Regions from separate parts of the Streptomyces sp. NPDC001544 genome, predicted to be linked through region 1. Evidence: riboswitches for the same ligand, from Rfam matches in the RefSeq annotation. Region 1 holds a riboswitch; each other region holds the start of a gene.
The links. A riboswitch is a leader RNA that binds a small molecule or an ion and turns the genes downstream of it on or off. The one in region 1 is predicted to bind S-adenosylmethionine.

Region 1 (5,828 bases):
CATCATCATCCTCACGGGTGTGTACCTGACGCTGTTCTTCCACCCGTCGATGACCGAGGTGGAGTACCACGGCAGCTACGTCCCGCTGCAGGGACAGCTGATGTCCGAGGCGTTCAGCTCGACCCTGCACATCTCCTTCGACGTGCGCGGTGGTCTGCTCATCCGGCAGATCCACCACTGGGCCGCGCTGATCTTCCTCGCCGGCATGTTCGTGCACATGATGCGCGTGTTCTTCACCGGCGCGTTCCGCAAGCCGCGTGAGGTCAACTGGCTGTTCGGCTTCCTGCTGTTCGTCCTGGGCATGTTCACCGGCTTCACCGGTTACTCGCTCCCGGACGACCTGCTCTCCGGCACCGGTGTCCGCTTCATGGAGGGCGCGATCCTGTCCGTGCCGATCGTCGGCACGTACCTGTCGTTCTTCCTGTTCGGCGGCGAGTTCCCCGGCCACGACTTCGTGGCCCGGTTCTACTCGATCCACATCCTGCTGCTGCCGGGCATCATGCTCGGCCTGGTGGTGGGCCACCTGATCCTGGTCTTCTACCACAAGCACACGCAGTTCGCGGGTCCCGGCAAGACGAACAACAACGTCGTCGGCATGCCGCTGCTGCCGGTCTACATGGCCAAGGCCGGAGGCTTCTTCTTTCTGGTCTTCGGTGTCATCGCGGCCATCGCGGCGATCGCCCAGATCAACCCGATCTGGGCGATGGGCCCCTACCGTCCGGACCAGGTGTCCACCGGCGCCCAGCCCGACTGGTACATGGGCTTCTCCGAGGGCCTGATCCGCTTCATGCCGGGCTGGGAGATCAACCTCTGGGGCCACACGCTCGTGCTGGGCGTGTTCATCCCGCTGATGATCTTCCCGCTGGTCCTGGTCGCGATCGCGATCTACCCGTTCATCGAGTCCTGGGTCACCGGCGACAAGAGCGAGCACCACATCCTGGACCGCCCGCGCAACGTCCCGACCCGTACGGGCGTCGGCGTCGCCTGGATGACGATGTACCTGACCCTGCTGATCGGCGGCGGCAACGACCTGTGGGCCACGCACTTCCACCTGTCGATCAACGCGGTCACCTGGTTCGTCCGGATCTTCTTCTTCGTCGGACCGGTCCTCGCGTTCCTCATCACCAAGCGGATCTGCCTCGGTCTGCAGCGCCGCGACCGCGACAAGGTGCTGCACGGTCGTGAGACCGGCATCATCAAGCGCCTGCCGCACGGTGAGTTCATCGAGGTGCACGAGCCGCTCAGCCAGGAGCAGCTGCACACCCTCACGGCCCACAGCCAGTACGAGCCGGCCCAGGTCGGCCCGGCGGTCGACGACAACGGCGTCGAGCGCAAGGTGACGGGTTCGGAGAAGCTGCGCGCCAAGCTCAGCAACGCCTACTACGGCGAGGACAACCAGATCCCGAAGCCGACCGTCGAGGAGTACAAGGAGATCACGAGCGGCCACGGCCACCACTGATCGCTGCGCACGCCACGCCACGCGCGAAGGGCCTCGTCCGGTGTCCGGACGGGGCCCTTCGCCGTGCCCGCGCCTGGATAGGGTGGCACCACACCGGGACGACACCCTTCTACGACCATCAGGAGCGGCTCATGAGCGCTGTGACCCCCGCTGGAGGCGACACCACGGCGGGCCGTTCCTGGCCCGAGGTGCTGAACGCCCTGCTGTACGGCCGTGACCAGAGTGCCGACGCGACGGCCTGGGCGATGGACCAGATCATGCGCGGCGAGGCGACCGACGCGCAGATCGCCGGCTTCGTGGTGGCGCTGCGCGCCAAGGGCGAGACCGTCGAGGAGATCACCGGTGTGGTCCGGGCGATGTACGAGCACGCCAACGTGATCGAGGTGTCGGGCCGCACGGTCGACATCGTCGGCACCGGTGGCGACGGCGCGAAGACGGTGAACATCTCCACGATGTCGGCGCTCGTGGTGGCCGGCACCGGCGCGAAGGTCGTCAAGCACGGCAACCGGGCCGCCTCGTCGGCGTCGGGCTCCTCGGACGTACTGGAGAAGCTGGGCGTCAATCTCGACCTGACGCCACAGCGGGTGGCCGAGGTCGCGGAGGAGGCGGGCATCACCTTCTGCTTCGCGGTGAAGTTCCACCCGGCACTGCGCCATGTCGCCGCCGCGCGCGGCCAGTTGGGTATCCGGACGGTCTTCAACGCTCTCGGGCCGCTGACCAACCCGGCGAAGGTGAAGGCGCAGGCGGTCGGGGTCGCCGACCCCCGCCTGGCGCCGATGATCGCGGGCGTGCTGGCCGGCCGCGGCAACTCCTCCCTCGTCTTCCGCGGTGACGACGGCCTCGACGAGCTGACCACGACGTCCACCTCCCACGTCTGGGTGGTCAGGGACGGCAAGGTCACCGAGGAGACCTTCGACCCGCGGGACGTCGGCATCGAGCTGGTGCCGGTGGAGGCGCTGCGCGGCGGCGACCCGTCGTACAACGCCGATGTGGCGCTGCGCCTGCTCGACGGCGAGACGGGCCCCGTCCGCGACGCCGTCCTGCTGAACTCGGCGGCGGCACTGGTGGCCCTGGACCCGACGGAGGAGCCGCTGGCCGAACAGTTGCGTGCCGGGATGCGCAAGGCGGCCCAGTCGATCGACTCGGGATCGGCCAGGCGGACCCTGGAGCGCTGGGTGGCGGCGAGCAACGAGTAACGCCGGGCGGCCGCGGGAGTACAGTGAAAACGTGACAACGCGGCCCCGCGGCCGCTCCGTCTCGGCGTGGGGTGCCCGGGGACACGGTCCGCAAGGAGCGAGGCATGATCCACTCAGCCGACATCCGCGAGTGGCGCAACCGCGACGTGATCGATCCCAGGGGCCGCAAGATCGGCGCCCTGGAAGCGGTCTACGTGGACACCACCACCGACACGCCTGCCATGGTCACCGTCCGCACCGGACTGCCGACCCGGCACCGGCTCGTCTTCGTCCCCCTCGACGAGGCGACCCTCGGACCCGGGTACGTGAAGGTGGCCCACCCCAGGGGGCAGGTGAAGAAGGCACCGTCCATCGGCATGGACGACGTCCTGCCGGTCGAGCGGGAGCACGAGATCTACGAACACTACGACAGGCCCTACGAGGCCGCCGCCGAACGCGGGCGCCGTCTCGCGCGCGGCTGACCGGCCCGTCGGAGGATGTGGTCAACCATGGCGCTCTTCCTGTTCCTGATCCTCGTGGCGATCATCCTGGGACTGATCGGCGTGGCGGCGAAGGGGCTGTTCTGGCTCCTGGTCATCGGTGCCGTGGTCCTGGTGGCCGACCTGGTGCTGTTCGGCGTGCGCTGGTCCCGGCACCACGGACACCACGTCGTGCGCTGACCCCGGCCCAAGGGCCCGTCCCGCCATCCGGACACGAGTTGCGGGCGGTGATCGGCCCACGTAACTTTTCCGACCAGGTCATGAGTGACAGTCATTCGGCCCCGGCCGACTGTCCGGCAACCCTCCGTCCGTGGCGGGGTGCCCCGGGTGAAGACCAGGCCGTAGGCAGCGAGGTCTACGGCAAGCGCGGACCCCTCGCACACCAGGGGTCCTGGTCGACGAGGGAGCCTTCCGTGAGCAAGCGAATGCGCTAGGGCGTCGAGCCCCGCCTCCGCATCCCCCTTTTCACCTCATCCGTACTCGAGCGCCGTCCGCTCGTGCGGTGAGTTCCGCCTGCCTTCACGGGAGTACACCCATGTCCGTCTCCACCGTTGCCGCCGCTCCGTCCGTCTGTGCCCCGCTGCCCGTGCTGGGCCGGGACGTCACCGTTCCGCTCGTCACCGGTGGCGAGGTCACCTACGCCGCGCTCGACTACGCGGCCAGCGCCCCCGCGCTCCAGCGGGTCTGGGACGACGTCGCCGCGTACGCCCCGTACTACGGCAGCGTGCACCGGGGCGCCGGATACCTCTCGCAGCTCTCCACCGACCTCTTCGAGAACGCCCGGAAGACCGTCGCCGGCTTCCTCGGCTGCCGGGCGGACGACCAGGTCGTCTTCACCCGGTCGACCACGGACTCCCTGAACCTGCTCGCCCGCGCGCTCCCCGCCGACTGCCAGGTCTTCGTCTTCGAGACCGAGCACCACGCCTCCCTGCTGCCCTGGCAGGACGCACGGGTCACCTGCCTCGACGCCCCCCGCACCCCGCGGCAGGCCGTCGACACGCTGGAGCGGGCCCTCGCCGAGCGGGACCCCTACGGCCCGGCCCTGGTCTGCGTCACCGGCGCCTCCAACGTCACCGGCGAACTGTGGCCGGTCCGCGAGCTGGCCGCCGCCGCCCACGCGCACGGCGCCCGGATCGTCCTGGACGCCGCCCAGCTCGCCCCCCACCACCCGGTGAGCCTCAGGGAGCTGGACGTCGACTGGGTCGCCTTCTCCGGGCACAAGCTGTACGCCCCGTTCGGCTCGGGTGTGCTGGCCGGCCGCGCCGACTGGCTGCGCGCGGCCGAGCCGTACCTCGCGGGCGGCGGCGCCAGCCGCAAGGTCACCCGGCGTGCCGACGGGGGAGTGGACGTGGAGTGGCACGACAGCGCCGCCCGCCACGAGGCAGGCTCCCCGAACGTCATCGGCGCCTACTCCATCGCCTCGGCCTGCAAGGCGCTCACCGAGGCCGGCTTCGACACCCTGGTCGCCCGCGAGCAGCACCTGATCGCGAAGGTCCGCGCGGGCCTCGCCGGACTCCCCGAGGTGCGGATCCTGTCCCTCTTCGGTGACGACGCCCCGCGCGTCGGCGTCATCTCCTTCGTCGTCGAGGGCTGGAACAGCTCCCACTTCGCCGCCGCGCTCTCCGCCGAGTACGGCATCGGCGTCCGCGACGGCCTGTTCTGCGCCCACCCCCTCGTCCGCACCCTGCTGGGCAGCGACCCGCAGACACAGGGCGAGTGCGGCGCCCCCGAGGCCGCGCCCGGCGAGAAGTCCCTCAACGCCATCCGGGTCAGCTTCGGCGCGGGAACGCCGGACGAGCACGTGGAGCGGTTCGTGAACGCGGTGCGGGAACTGGTCCGGGACGGCGCCAAGTGGCGCTACCGCACCGAGGACGGCCGCTGCGTTCCGGCCGTCTGAAACCGGTCTAGCTGTCCAGCCCGATCGCGAAGGCCGCCTCCAGGTCGTGCTGGGAGTAGGTGCGGAAGGCCACGTGCGTGTCGGTGGCCTCCACGCCGGGGATCTTGCTGATCCGGCCGGGGATGACGTCCGCCAGGTCCTCGTGCTGCCGCACTCGGACCATGGCGATCAGGTCGTAGGTGCCGGTGACCGAGAAGACCTCGCTGACGCTGTCGAGCGCGGCGATCCGCTCCGCGATCTCGGGGATCCGGTCCACGCTGGTCTTGATGAGCACGATCGCGGTGATCACGGCAGGTTCTCTCCCTCGGGGGCCGGGGCTGGGGCGGCCTCAACTCTAGGGCAGCCCCTGTTCACCCGCCCGAACAGCATCCACGCGACGACGAAGCCCAGGCCGAAGCCCACCAGGTGGGCCAGGTACGCCACCCCCGGGCCCTGGGGGGCGCGGCCCGCCGCCAGCCACTGCAGGGCCGCCCAGAAGGGCAGGACGACCCAGGCGGGGAAGCGCAGCGGAAGGAAGAACAGGAAGGGGAGGAGACTGGTGACGCGGGCGCCGGGGAACAGGTAGAGGAACGCGCCGAGGACCGCCGAGATCGCCCCGGAGGCTCCCACCAGGGACTGTTCGGAGGCGGCGTTGGCGGCGGCGTAGCCGAGCAGCGCCAGGTAGCCGCAGCCCACGTAGAACAGGGTGAACTGCACGCGGCCCATCCGTTCCTCGGTCATCGCCCCGAAGACGTAGAGGAAGAGCATGTTGCCCAGCAGATGCACCCAGCTGCCGTGCACGAACAGCGCCGTGGCCG
Region 2 (5,828 bases), on a different contig from region 1:
GCTCGTCGGTCACGTCCTCCACCGCCCCGCCGGTGCGGCGCGCGATGTCGAGGACGTACGGCCCGTCCGCCGGGTTGCCGATGGCGAGGGACTTGGCGATGGTGTCGGGCTTCTGCGGGCGCACCACGTCGTGGCCCGCCTTGAAGGCGGTCGACACCGGCGAGCAGCCCTTGGCCTGGGCGCCGAAGATCTTGTACGGCCGGTCCTCGACGAGACCGAGCTTGATCAGCTCCTGCAGCCCCTTGTCGATCTTGGTGAGCTGGGAGCCGGAGGCGATCGGGACGACGATCTGGTCCGGGAGCCGCCAGCCGAGCTGCTCGCAGATCTCGTACGCCAGCGTCTTGGACCCCTCCGCGTAGTACGGCCGCAGGTTGACGTTGACGAAGCCCCAGCCCTCGCCGGCCGGGTCGCCGATCAGCTCGGAGCAGAAGCGGTTCACGTCGTCGTAGTTGCCCTCGATGCCGACGAGCTCGCCGCCGTAGACCGCGGCCATGACGACCTTGCCCTGCTCCAGGTCGTGCGGGATGAACACGCAGGAACGGAAGCCGGCCCGGGCCGCCGCGGCGCCCACCGCGCCGGCCAGGTTGCCGGTGGAGGAGCAGGAGAGGGTGGTGAACCCGAAGGCGCGCGCCGCCTCCAGTGCCTGCGCGACCACACGGTCCTTGAAGGAGTGCGTCGGGTTGCCGGAGTCGTCCTTCACATACAGGCGCGACGCCTCGATGCCGAGCTCACGGGCGAGGTTGTCGGCCTGGACGAGCTGGGTCCAGCCGGGGTTGATGTTGGGCTTCGTCGCCACGTCCGCCGGGACGGGCAGCAGGGGTGCGTAGCGCCAGATGTTCGCGGGTCCCGCCTCGATCCGCTTCCTGAGCTCCTCGGTTTCGTAGGCCGAGAAGTCGTAGGCGATCTCCAGCGGGCCGAAACACTCCTCACAGGCGAAGACCGGTCCGAGCGGCACCCGGTGGCCGCACTCGCGGCAGCTCAGAGCGGCGGCGGGCCCGAGGTCTACGGTGGAGTCGGTGGTGCTTGCAGCAGTCTGCACAGCCATGGAGGCGAGGCCCTTTCTCCTCATCTTCCTCACGACGCATCTCGCCGTGAGACGGATTTGGCACCTTCCCTAGCCGGGAGCCTCGCGGAGCGATCAGGACTGATCCAACTGATCCGACTGATCTACGAGAACCGACTGGAGGGTTGCCGGGGCTTCATCGGGCCGTGTCCCTCTGCCCCTCTGGATGAGCGGTATGCGGTTGTGTGTGCGGTTGTGAACAGCGGTGGCCTCGGACATGCGATGGTCATCCGCGTTGTTCAAGACTGTAACCGAAGGCCGGGACAGTTGAGATAGTCGTCCGAACCGCGAGACAAACAGTGAGGAGCCGCCCACCGTGCTGGAAGAAGTCGAGCGCTGGCTGAGCACCCGCTCCTGGTCCGTGACCGATCGCCCGCTCCACCAGATCCTGGCCGCGAAGCAGCGCACGGGCCAGTCGGTCAGTGTCGTGCTGCCCGCGCTGAACGAGGAGGAGACGGTCGGCGACATCGTCGCGATCATCCGCCACGACCTGATGCAGCAGGTCCCGCTCGTCGACGAGATCGTGGTCGTCGACTCGGGGTCCACCGACCGCACCTCCGAGGTGGCCGCCGCGGCGGGGGCCCGGGTCGTCCACCGCGACGACGTCCTGCCCCGGATACCGGCCGTGCCCGGCAAGGGCGAGGTGCTGTGGCGCTCCCTCCTCGTCACCGAGGGGGACATCGTCTGCTTCATCGACGCCGACCTGAAGGAATTCTCCTCCGACTTCGTCTCGGGGATCGTCGGCCCGCTGCTGACCGACCCGGACGTGGACCTGGTCAAGGGCATGTACGACCGTCCGCTCGCCGGGGCCTCCGGCCAGGGCGGCCGGGTCACCGAGCTGATGGCCCGCCCGCTGCTCAACATGCACTGGCCGCAGCTCGCGGGGTTCGTGCAGCCGCTCGGCGGTGAGTACGCGGCCCGCCGCTCGCTCCTGGAGCAGCTGCCCTTCCCCGTCGGGTACGGGGTGGAGCTGGGCATGCTGGTCGACGCCCTGCACCTGGTGGGCCTGGACGCCCTGGCCCAGGTGGACGTCGGGGTGCGCAAGCACCGCCACCAGGACGGGCAGGCGCTCGGCCGGATGGCCGCCGCCATCTACCGCACCGCCCAGCTCCGCCTGGCCCGCGGCCACCTCGTCCGGCCCTCGCTCACCCAGTTCGAGCGGGGCGAGGAGGGCTTCGAGCCGCGCACCTACTCCGTGGACACGGAGGAACGGCCGCCGATGGCGGAGATCGCGGAGTACGCCGCGCGCCGGGTGGCCTGAGCCCGGCCGTGTCACACCACCGGGGAGGGAACGTACGTTTGAGCGTTTCCGGGCCGGGCTAGGTTGAGACTCATGGCTTCCACGCACGGTGCTGAGGTGCTGGTCGCGTCCAATCGCGGCCCGGTTTCGTACGAACTCCGCGAGGACGGTTCGCTGCACGCCAAGCGGGGTGGCGGCGGACTGGTGTCCGGGCTGTCGGCCATCGGGCCGGACGCGAACGCGCTCTGGGTGTGCGCCGCGCTGAGCGACGCCGACCGGGAGGCGGTGCGCCGCGGCGGCCGGCGGCTGTCCGAGGACGCGACCGGCGGTCAGCAGGTCCGGATGATCGACATCGACGCGACGGTGTTCTCCGACGCGTACAACGGCATCGCCAACTCGGTGCTGTGGTTCGTCCACCACATGCTGTACCAGACCCCGCTGGAGCCCGTCCTGGACGCGGAGTTCCGGCGCCAGTGGGCGTCCTACGAGGCCTACAACCGGGCGTTCGCCGAAGCCCTGGCCGAGGAGGCGGCGCAGGGCGCGGCGGTGGTCGTCCAGGACTACCACCTGGCGCTGGCTCCCCGGATGCTCCGGGAACTCCGCCCCGACCTGCGCATCGGCCACTTCTCGCACACCCCGTGGGCGCCGCCGGACTACTTCCGGCTGCTCCCCGACGACATCGCGGCCGAGCTCCTCGGCGGGATCCTGGGCGCCGACCGGGCGGGCTTCCTCACCCAGCGCTGGGCGGACGCGTTCACCGCCTGCTGCGAAGCCGTCCTCGGGGCCGACGCCGTGTCCGGCACCCGGATCGGGGTGCACGGTCTGGGCGCGGACGCGGACTTCCTGCGGCAGCGGGCGCACCGGCCGGACGTGGACGAGCGGATGACGGCGCTGCGGACGGAGATCGGTACGGCGCCGGACGGCAAGGCCCGCAGGACGATCGTCCGGGTCGACCGCACGGAGCTGTCGAAGAACATCGTGCGCGGGCTGCTGGCCTACCGTCAGCTCCTCGACGACCACCCGGAGTGGCGCGAGCGGGTGGTGCACGTGGCGTTCGCCTACCCCTCCCGGCAGGACCTCGCGGTGTACCGCGACTACACCGCCGAGGTGCAACGGGTCGCGCAGGAGATCAACTCCGCGTACGGCACCCCGGGCTGGACCCCGGTCGTCCTCCACGTCAAGGACGACTTCGCCCGCTCCCTGGCCGCGTACCGGCTGGCCGACGTCGCCCTGGTCAACCCCATCCGGGACGGCATGAACCTGGTCGCCAAGGAGGTCCCCGTCGTCTCCGACGAGGGCTGCGCCCTGGTGCTGTCCCGGGAGGCCGGCGCGTACGAGGAGCTGGGCGAGGACGCGGTGACGGTGAACCCGTACGACATCACCGGCACGGCGCACGCCCTCCACCAGGCACTCACCCTGCCCGCCGGCGAACGCGCCGAGCGCACCAAGCGCCTCACGGCGGCGGCCACGGCCTTGCCTCCGGCCCAGTGGTTCCTGGACCAGCTGCACGCCCTGGAGGACTGACCCCACCCCACCACCGGCGACGACCCGTCGGCGCCAGGACCCCGCGGACGCCCGTCGCCGGGCGGCTGAGACCCGTGCACCAGCGGCTGAAGCCCGTCGCCAGGCGGCTCAGACCCATGAACCGGCGGCTGAAGCCCGTCGCCGGACGGCGGAGACCCGTCAGTCAGGCGCTGAGGCCCGCGGGGCGGCAGAAGCCCCTGGCCGGGCGGCAGGTACCCGTCGCCAGGCGGCAGAGACCCGTGAACCGGCGGATGACCCATCACCAGCGGCTGAAGCCCAGTCGCCGGGCGGCTTCAGGATCGTCATCCAGCCGCTGAAGCCCGCGGCCGGGCGGCAGAGACCCGTCAACCGGCGGCTGAAGCCCGCCGCCAGGCGGCTGAGGCCCATCAAGCCGCGGATGAGCCGTCACCAGCAGATGAAGCCCGGTCGCCAGGCGGCTCAGGCCCGTCAACCAGCCGCTGAAGCCCGCGGCCGGGCGGCAGAAGCCCGTGGACCGGGCAGCAGAAGCCCGTGGACCGGGCAGCAGAAGCCCGTGGACCGGGCAGCAGGGGCACGTGAACCGGCGGCAGGGGCACGTGAACCGGCGGCTGCGGCCCATGAACCGGTGGCGGGGGCCCGTCAACCGGCGGCTGAAGTCCGCCGCCGGGCGGCCGGCCCGCCGTGTCAGTGTCCGCCGAAGCGGGGCGGCGAACGGCAGCGGGACGTCGACGGTCGGCGGGTGGCCGGCGCAACCGGTCGCCCCGACGTCCGCTCAGGCCAGCGCCGCGGCGAGCCCGCGTAGCAGGGACACGACGCCCTCGGGGCCGTTCACCACCAGGTCCGCGCGTTCCGCGAGTTCCGTCACCTCTGTGCTGCCGCTGCAGACGAGGAGACCGGGGACGCCGTCGGAGCGGAGTTTGTCGACGGCGGCGAAGGCGGGGAGGTCACCCAGGTCGTCGCCCGCGTAGAGGACGGCCTCGGCGCCGGCCTCGCGGACGTACTCCAGCAGGGCGACGCCCTTGTCCATGCCGGGCGGGCGGAGTTCGAGGACCATGCGGCCGGGCTCGACGATCAGGCCGTTGCGGGCGGCGAGGTCGGTGAGGGGTTCGCGCAGGGCCTCGAAGGCGGCCTGCGGGTCGTCCGCGCGGCGGGTGTGCACGGCGACGGCCCGGCCCTTCTCCTCGATCCAGGTGCCGCGCCAGGCGCCGATGCGGTCGAGGAAGCCGGGCAGCTCGGCGCGGACGGCGGTGACGCCGGGGTGCGGGGCGGGGGCGTTGACGGTGCCGGTGACGGCGTCCCAGCGTTCGGCGCCGTAGTGGCCGAGGACGACGAGGTGCTCCAGTCCGGGTACGCCCGCGAAGCCGCCGTAGCGCACCGCGACCCCGGCCGGGCGGCCGGTGACCACGGCGACGGCGGCCACCTTGGGGGCGAGGGCGGCGAGCGCCGGGACCGCCTGCGCGTGGGCGCGGGCCTGGTCGGGGTCCGCGACGATCGGCGCCAGCGTCCCGTCGAAGTCGAGCCCGACCACCGCGGAGCGGGGCCTGGCGAGCAGCGCGTTCAGCCCGTCCCGCCCGGCCTGGGTGACGGGGGTCGGCAGCGGGTCCGTGGAGTCCGTCGTGTGGGTGCCCATGGATCGACCCTATCCACGCAACCGCGGATGCACTCCTGGGAGCTTCCCCGCTCCCGCGAGGGGCGCGGGGGACGGAGTCCCCGCCGGGGTCTGGGGCGGAGCCCCGGGGTGGGGGACTTTCCAGCCGACCGTCACGGGTGGGTGGGTGGGAAACGCCGGGGTCCGGGGCGGAGCCCCAGGGCAGGGCAAGCCTCCGGGGCACCGAACCCCGGCCGAGCCCCGCGCAGCGGCTACCGCTCGGCCCGCCGGGACTCCCGGACCCGGCGCAGGCGGTTGACCGTGACCGGGTCGTGGGCCAGGGCCCGCTCGTCGTCGAGGAGGGCGTTGAGGAGCTGGTAGTAGCGGACCGGGGCCAGGCCGAGTTCCTCGCGTATCGCGCGCTCCTTGGCGCC
Region 3 (5,828 bases), on a different contig from region 1:
CGAGTCCGTCCCGCAGCCGTTCCCAGGTGCGCCACTGGTGGTGGAGCGCCCTGGCGCGGCGCGCCCCGAGGGCGGCGGCAGGCTGCCGGTAGAACTGGCCGCCGGCCTCGGGGCCGGCGTCCACGAGGGTGACGTCCACCCCCCGCGCGGCGGCGGCGAGGGCCGCGGCGAGCCCCGCCGGGCCCGCGCCGATCACGGCGAGGCGCGCCCGCTCAGCCGTCGCGGCCATCGTGTCCCGTCCTCTCCTGCGTGACGATGACATCGCCCGGCCGCGCGGGCAGCAGACAAGCCCGTTGGTTCGGGCGGCCGTTGACCGTGACCAGGCAGTCGAAGCAGACCCCGATGCCGCAGAACACCCCCCGGGGGCGGCCCTCGCGCCGGGTCGTGCGCCACGCGGTCACACCCGCCGTCCACAGCGCGGCGGCGACCGTCTGGCCGGGCAGCGCCTCGATCGCGCGGCCGTCGAAGCTGACGATGAAGGCGGTGCCGGGCCGGGCCCGGGCCAACTCCAGTGGATTCACGCCGTATTCACCCCGTTCGTCGCGAAGCGCTCGGGCCGGAAGGGCGCGAGGGGCAGTTCCGGTGGCGTCCCGGTCAGCACCTGGGCGATCAAGTGACCCGTCCCGGTGGCCAGTCCGATGCCCGCGCCCTCGTGCCCGCAGGCGTGGACCAGTCCGGGAACCCGCGGGTCGGGGCCGATCGCGGGCAGGTGATCGGGCAGATACGGCCGGAAGCCGAGGTAGGTCCGCATCGCCCGCACCCGCTCCAGGAACGGGAACAGCCGGGTGGCCCCGGCGGCGAGTGCCCGCACCACGGGCAGCGAGAACGAGCGGTCGAAGCCGACCCGCTCCCGGCTCGCGCCGATGAGGACGGGTCCGGCGGCCGTGCCCTCGACGACCGGCGAGGTCTGCAGCGCGGCCGAGTCGCCGGCCACGTCGGCCACGTAGTCCGCGGCGTACACCTTGTGCCGCACCAGCCGGGGCAGCGGCTCGGTGACCAGCACGAAGCCGCGCCTCGGCAGGACGGGAAGGTGGACGCCGGCGAGGCGGGCCAGGTCGCCGCCCCAGGTCCCGGCGGCGTTCACCACGGCCGGCGCGTGGACGTCCCCCCGGTCGGTGCGCACCCCGAGCATCGCGCCCCGGGCCGTGCGCAGCACGCCGGTCACCGTCCATCCGGTGTACAGCCGGGCACCCGAGGCGCGGACCAGACGGGCGGCGGCGAGGGCCGGCATGACCTGGGCGTCCTGGGGGTAGTGCACGGCGCCGGCGAGTCCGGGCGCCAGCTCGGGTTCGAGGTCGGGGAGCCCGTCCGCGTCGACGGGCACCGCGGTGACACCGGCGGCCCGCTGGGCGGCGGCGAAGCCGGCAAGCGCGGCGAGATCGGCGGGGGTCGTGGCCACGACGACGCCGCCCTTCGCTTCGTACTCGAAGCCCGGTCCGTCCTCACGGGCCAGCTCCGTCCACAACCGGGCGGACAGCAGGGCGAGTTCCAGCTCCGGTCCCGGTTCCTTGTCGGAGACGAGCAGATTGCCCTCGCCCGCGCCGGTCGTGCCGCCGGCCACCGGACCCCGGTCGACGAGGACGACGTCCAGGCCCGCCCGCGCCGCGTACCACGCACAGGCAGCGCCCGTCATCCCGGCGCCGACCACCACGACATCGCAGGTCAGTCGCTTCGCCACAGCAGTACTATGTCACATACCGCTGACCGCGGACAGGGTCCTGCGGTGGCCCGGTCCGCGCCCACCTGTGAGCCCGCCGAAGGCGGGGCGCGGATCCCCCCGTTCACCCGTCCGGTGTCCCAGGGGTGGACGCCCCCTTGACGTCGCCCCGAGCCGGATCGACACTCCAGATGGGAATCCTAGTGAACAGGTAGGGAAACATGAGGCGCTCGGAGACGGTCACCAGCCGCGTGAGCCGTACGCCGACCTCGCCCCTGCTCACCTCCCGCCGGCACATCGACCTGCTGCGGGTCTGCAGCGCCCGATCAGCCTCCTGAGCCGGTCCCGGGCGACCCGCTGACCTCGCCCGCCCGTCCGGGCGCCCCGGACCCCTCCGGCACATCCTGGCGCCCACTGTCCGACGACGCTTCCGCCGCGCCCACGTCCGCGCGCCCGCCCCCGGGGAGACGCATGTCCATCGCACCGCTCGCCGCCGTCCCGTCCGCCCACCGCTCCGTCCCCGTCTTCCGGGGCCGTCTCGGCCGGGACGCGCGCAGCGGCCACCACGCCGTGCCGCACCGCTACCGGCTCCATCTCTCCACCGCCTGTCCCGACGGGCTGCGCCTGGCCATAGGGCACAGCCTGCTCGGACTCGACCACGAGTGCCCGGTCACGTTCCTGCCGGCCGTACCGGACCGTCCCGGCGGCGGCCACTCGGCCCTGCGTCCGCTGTACGAGGCGAGCGCACACCACTACACCGGGCCGGCCCTCGCCCCGGTGCTCAGCGACGACTGGTCGGGGCGGATCGTCAGCACCCACACCCCGGACATCCTGCGCGACCTCGACCGCTTCTGTCCGGACGGCCCCACCTCGCTGTATCCGTGCGGCACCGAGAGTCAGATCGAAGCCGTCGAACGGCTCTGCGCCGAAGGCATCCAGGAGGCCGCACAGCGCGCCGGACGGGCCGACGCCGATCCCGCGGAGCGTGCCACCGCGCTGGAACTGCTGCTGGACACCCTGGGCAGGCTGGAGCGGTACCTGGACGGCGAGGAGTACCTCGTCGCCGGCCGGCTCACCGCGGCCGACGTCGAACTGTGGGTGGCCCTGGTGCAGTTGGACACCGTGCACCGCTGCCACCTCGACGCCCGTGCCGTGCACCGCATCGCCGGGCACCCGGTGCTGTGGGCCTACGCCCGGCGCCTGGCCGCCCACCGCGCCTTCGGGACCCACCTGGACCTGGACGGCATCGCACGCCGCCACCACGGCCGCTGCCAGGGCCTGGAGGCCGCCGGAGCGGCCGTCCAGATCCTGGACTGGACGGGGCACACGATGGACACCGGCGGCTCTTCCAGCAGGTGAGGTCCGGTCAGGCAGGTCCATTGCATGGACAGCCGTTGACATCCGAACGGTCAACTGCCTTACTTGCTGATCAGAACGGTCATGAGCGTCAGCGACAAGCCCTGGCTCGCTGACCGGCAACCCTCGCATCGCGGTGGGGTGCCCCAGGTGACGACCGGACCGGACGAAGTCTTCGGTAAGCGCGAGAGCCCCGCGGGGCCGGAACAGTGACAGGTGACGCCATGTACGCAGCTCCCAGGACGGCCACGGGCCGTACCCAGAGCTGCGTACCGCCGTACGCCGGACTGCTCGTCGCCGATCGTGCCGTCGACCTGCTCCGGGTCAACAGCGCACTGTGTACCGCACCGGGCCGTGCCCGCTGTCGGGGCTGACCCCACTTCCCAGCCGCCCCCCCCCGCGCCCTGACGCACACCGTCCGTACGGTGTGCCGTTGTCCGACCAGCCCCCGGTTCCCGTGCGATCCCGTGTGCCGCCCCGTGCCGTAGCGCCGTAGCGGCCCGCGTCCGGCCCGCCGCGTTCCCGGGGTGTCCGAATCCGCCGGAGCCCGCCATGAGTGAACCCCCAGGCGCCGCCGTGTCCCTCGCCGAGGCACCACCCGCCGAAACACCGCCACAGACCGTCAGAGCCCAGCGCGTACAGCCGCTGCGGCGGCCCGGACGGTGGATCGTCACCGCCGTCGTCCTCGTGCTCGTCGCACAGATCCTGCACGGACTGGCCACGAACCCCTTCTACCAGTGGGACCGCTTCCGCTACTGGTTCCTGCGCCCCACGATCCTCGACGGGCTCGTCGTCACCCTCGAAGCGGCCGCGCTCAGCGCCGTGCTGGGCCTGCTCGGCGGCATCGTGCTGGCGCTCGGCCGGCTGTCCGGCAGCCCGGTGCTGCGGGCGGTGAGCTGGACCTACACCTGGCTGTTCCGCTCGGTACCGCTGATCGTCGTCCTGATCTTCCTCTACAACTTCTCAGCCCTGTACAAGACGTTGAGCCTCGGGATCCCCTTCGGGCCGGCCTTCGTCACCTTCGACGAGTCGAAGCTCGCCACCGACATGACGGTCGCCGTCATCGGCCTCAGCCTCAACGAGGCGGCGTACGCGGCCGAGGTCGTGCGCGGCGGCATCCTCTCCGTCGACCAGGGCCAGCACGAGGCGGCGGCCGCACTCGGTCTGCCCAAGGGCTACCAGTTCACCCGGATCGTCTTCCCGCAGGCCCTGAGGTCCATCACCCCGAACTACGTCAACCAGCTCATCGGCCTGATCAAGAGCACGTCCCTCGTCTTCTACGTCTCCCTGCTCGACCTGTTCGGCTCGGTGCAGACCATGGGCAGCACCTACCCCGGCGACATCGTGCCGCTGCTGCTCGTCGCCACCGTCTGGTACCTGATCCTGACCAGCGTCGTGTCCGTCGTCCAGTTCTACGTCGAGCGGTACTTCGCCCGCGGTGCCACCCGCAGCCTGCCGCCGACCCCGCTGCAGAAGGCGCGGGCGGGCCTCGCCGACCTGCGGGCCCGGCTGCGCAGGGAGGCCGCCGTATGACCGCCACCGACACCCTGGAGACGACCCCGGCCGCCCTGGAGGTCCACGACGTCCACAAGTGGTACGGCACCCACCGCGTCCTGGACGGCATCGACCTGACCGTGCGCCCCGGCGAGGTCACCGCCATCCTCGGGCCCTCGGGCTCCGGCAAGTCGACCCTGCTGCGGGTCATCAACCACCTGGAGAAGCCCGAGGTGGGCCACGTCAGCGTCGGCGGCGAGCTGATCGGTGTGAAGCGGAACGGGGCGCGGCTGAAGGAACTCAGCGAGCGCGCCATCCTGGCCCAGCGCAGCAGGATCGGTTTCGTCTTCCAGAACTTCAACCTCTTCCCGCACCTCACCGTCCTCGACAACGTCGCCGCCGCCCCCGTCGCCACCGGCAAGCTGACCAGGCCCCAGGCACAGGAGCTGGCACGCGAACTGCTCACCCGGGTCGGGCTCGGCGACCGTACCGGCGCCTACCCGCGGCAGCTGTCCGGCGGCCAGCAGCAGCGCGTCGCCATCGCCCGCGCCCTCGCGCTGCGCCCCGGGATCATCCTCTTCGACGAGCCGACCTCGGCGCTCGACCCCGAACTCGTCGGCGAGGTCCTCTCCGTCATCAAGGACCTGGCGACCAGCGGCACCACGCTCGTCATCGTCACCCACGAGATCGGCTTCGCCCGCGAGGTCGCCGACCGGGTCGTCTTCATCGACGGCGGAAGGATCGTCGAACAGGGCCCGCCCTCCCAGGTGTTGGACAAGCCCCAGCACGAACGGACCCGGGACTTCCTCAGCAGGGTCCTCTGAACCCCCTCACCCTCACCCGTCCCGAACGACAAGGACAGCCATGCCCAGCCACTTCTCCCGACGCAGCCTGATACGCGGCATCACCGCGGCGACCACGGTCGCCACCCTGGCCACCGGGCTCGCCGCCTGCGGTGGTGACAGCGAAGCCGCCACCACGACCGACGCCGCCGGCACCGTGACCGTGGGTCGGGTGTCCAACGGCGCGGCCAAGCAGACCGAGCTGAAGGTCTCCGAGGTGAAGGCCCTCAACGCCGAGTTGCCCGCCGCGATCCGCAAGAGCGGCACCCTGAGGATCGGCGTCGGCGCCCTGCCCGACGGTTTCCCGCCGCTGGCCTACATCGGCGGCGACCAGAAGACCCTCACCGGAGCCGAACCGGACCTCGGGCGCCTGGTCGCCGCGGTTCTCGGACTCAAGCCGCAGTTCTCCAACGCCACTTGGGAGAACATGTTCGTCGGAGTCGACAGCGGCAAGTACGACGCCGCCTTCGCCAACATCA

Region 2: another riboswitch for S-adenosylmethionine. It lies ahead of thrC (threonine synthase); the one in region 1 lies ahead of ACFY0F_RS03970 (aminotransferase class V-fold PLP-dependent enzyme).
Region 3: another riboswitch for S-adenosylmethionine. It lies ahead of ACFY0F_RS06520 (amino acid ABC transporter permease); the one in region 1 lies ahead of ACFY0F_RS03970 (aminotransferase class V-fold PLP-dependent enzyme).

Annotation. Positions count from the first base shown of each region.
Region 1 covers NZ_JBIAVN010000001.1:866,678-872,505, forward strand. The annotation lists gene ACFY0F_RS03950 (cytochrome bc complex cytochrome b subunit) at 1-1,459, shown strand, start outside; gene trpD (anthranilate phosphoribosyltransferase) at 1,591-2,655, shown strand; gene ACFY0F_RS03960 (PRC-barrel domain-containing protein) at 2,760-3,116, shown strand; gene ACFY0F_RS03965 (hypothetical protein) at 3,144-3,314, shown strand; SAM riboswitch class IV at 3,391-3,507, shown strand; gene ACFY0F_RS03970 (aminotransferase class V-fold PLP-dependent enzyme) at 3,670-5,031, shown strand; gene ACFY0F_RS03975 (Lrp/AsnC family transcriptional regulator) at 5,039-5,320, opposite strand; gene ACFY0F_RS03980 (rhomboid family intramembrane serine protease) at 5,317-5,828, opposite strand, start outside.
Region 2 covers NZ_JBIAVN010000023.1:94,770-100,597, forward strand. The annotation lists gene thrC (threonine synthase) at 1-1,045, opposite strand, end outside; SAM riboswitch class I at 1,063-1,236, opposite strand; gene ACFY0F_RS36035 (glucosyl-3-phosphoglycerate synthase) at 1,380-2,324, shown strand; gene ACFY0F_RS36040 (trehalose-6-phosphate synthase) at 2,397-3,827, shown strand; gene otsB (trehalose-phosphatase) at 4,579-5,436, opposite strand; gene ACFY0F_RS36050 (DUF3263 domain-containing protein) at 5,667-5,828, opposite strand, start outside.
Region 3 covers NZ_JBIAVN010000002.1:267,212-273,039, reverse strand. The annotation lists gene ACFY0F_RS06540 (FAD-dependent oxidoreductase) at 1-229, opposite strand, end outside; gene ACFY0F_RS06535 ((2Fe-2S)-binding protein) at 213-521, opposite strand; gene ACFY0F_RS06530 (NAD(P)/FAD-dependent oxidoreductase) at 518-1,678, opposite strand; gene ACFY0F_RS06525 (glutathione S-transferase C-terminal domain-containing protein) at 2,129-3,016, shown strand; SAM riboswitch class IV at 3,094-3,204, shown strand; gene ACFY0F_RS06520 (amino acid ABC transporter permease) at 3,566-4,546, shown strand; gene ACFY0F_RS06515 (amino acid ABC transporter ATP-binding protein) at 4,543-5,331, shown strand; gene ACFY0F_RS06510 (ABC transporter substrate-binding protein) at 5,372-5,828, shown strand, end outside.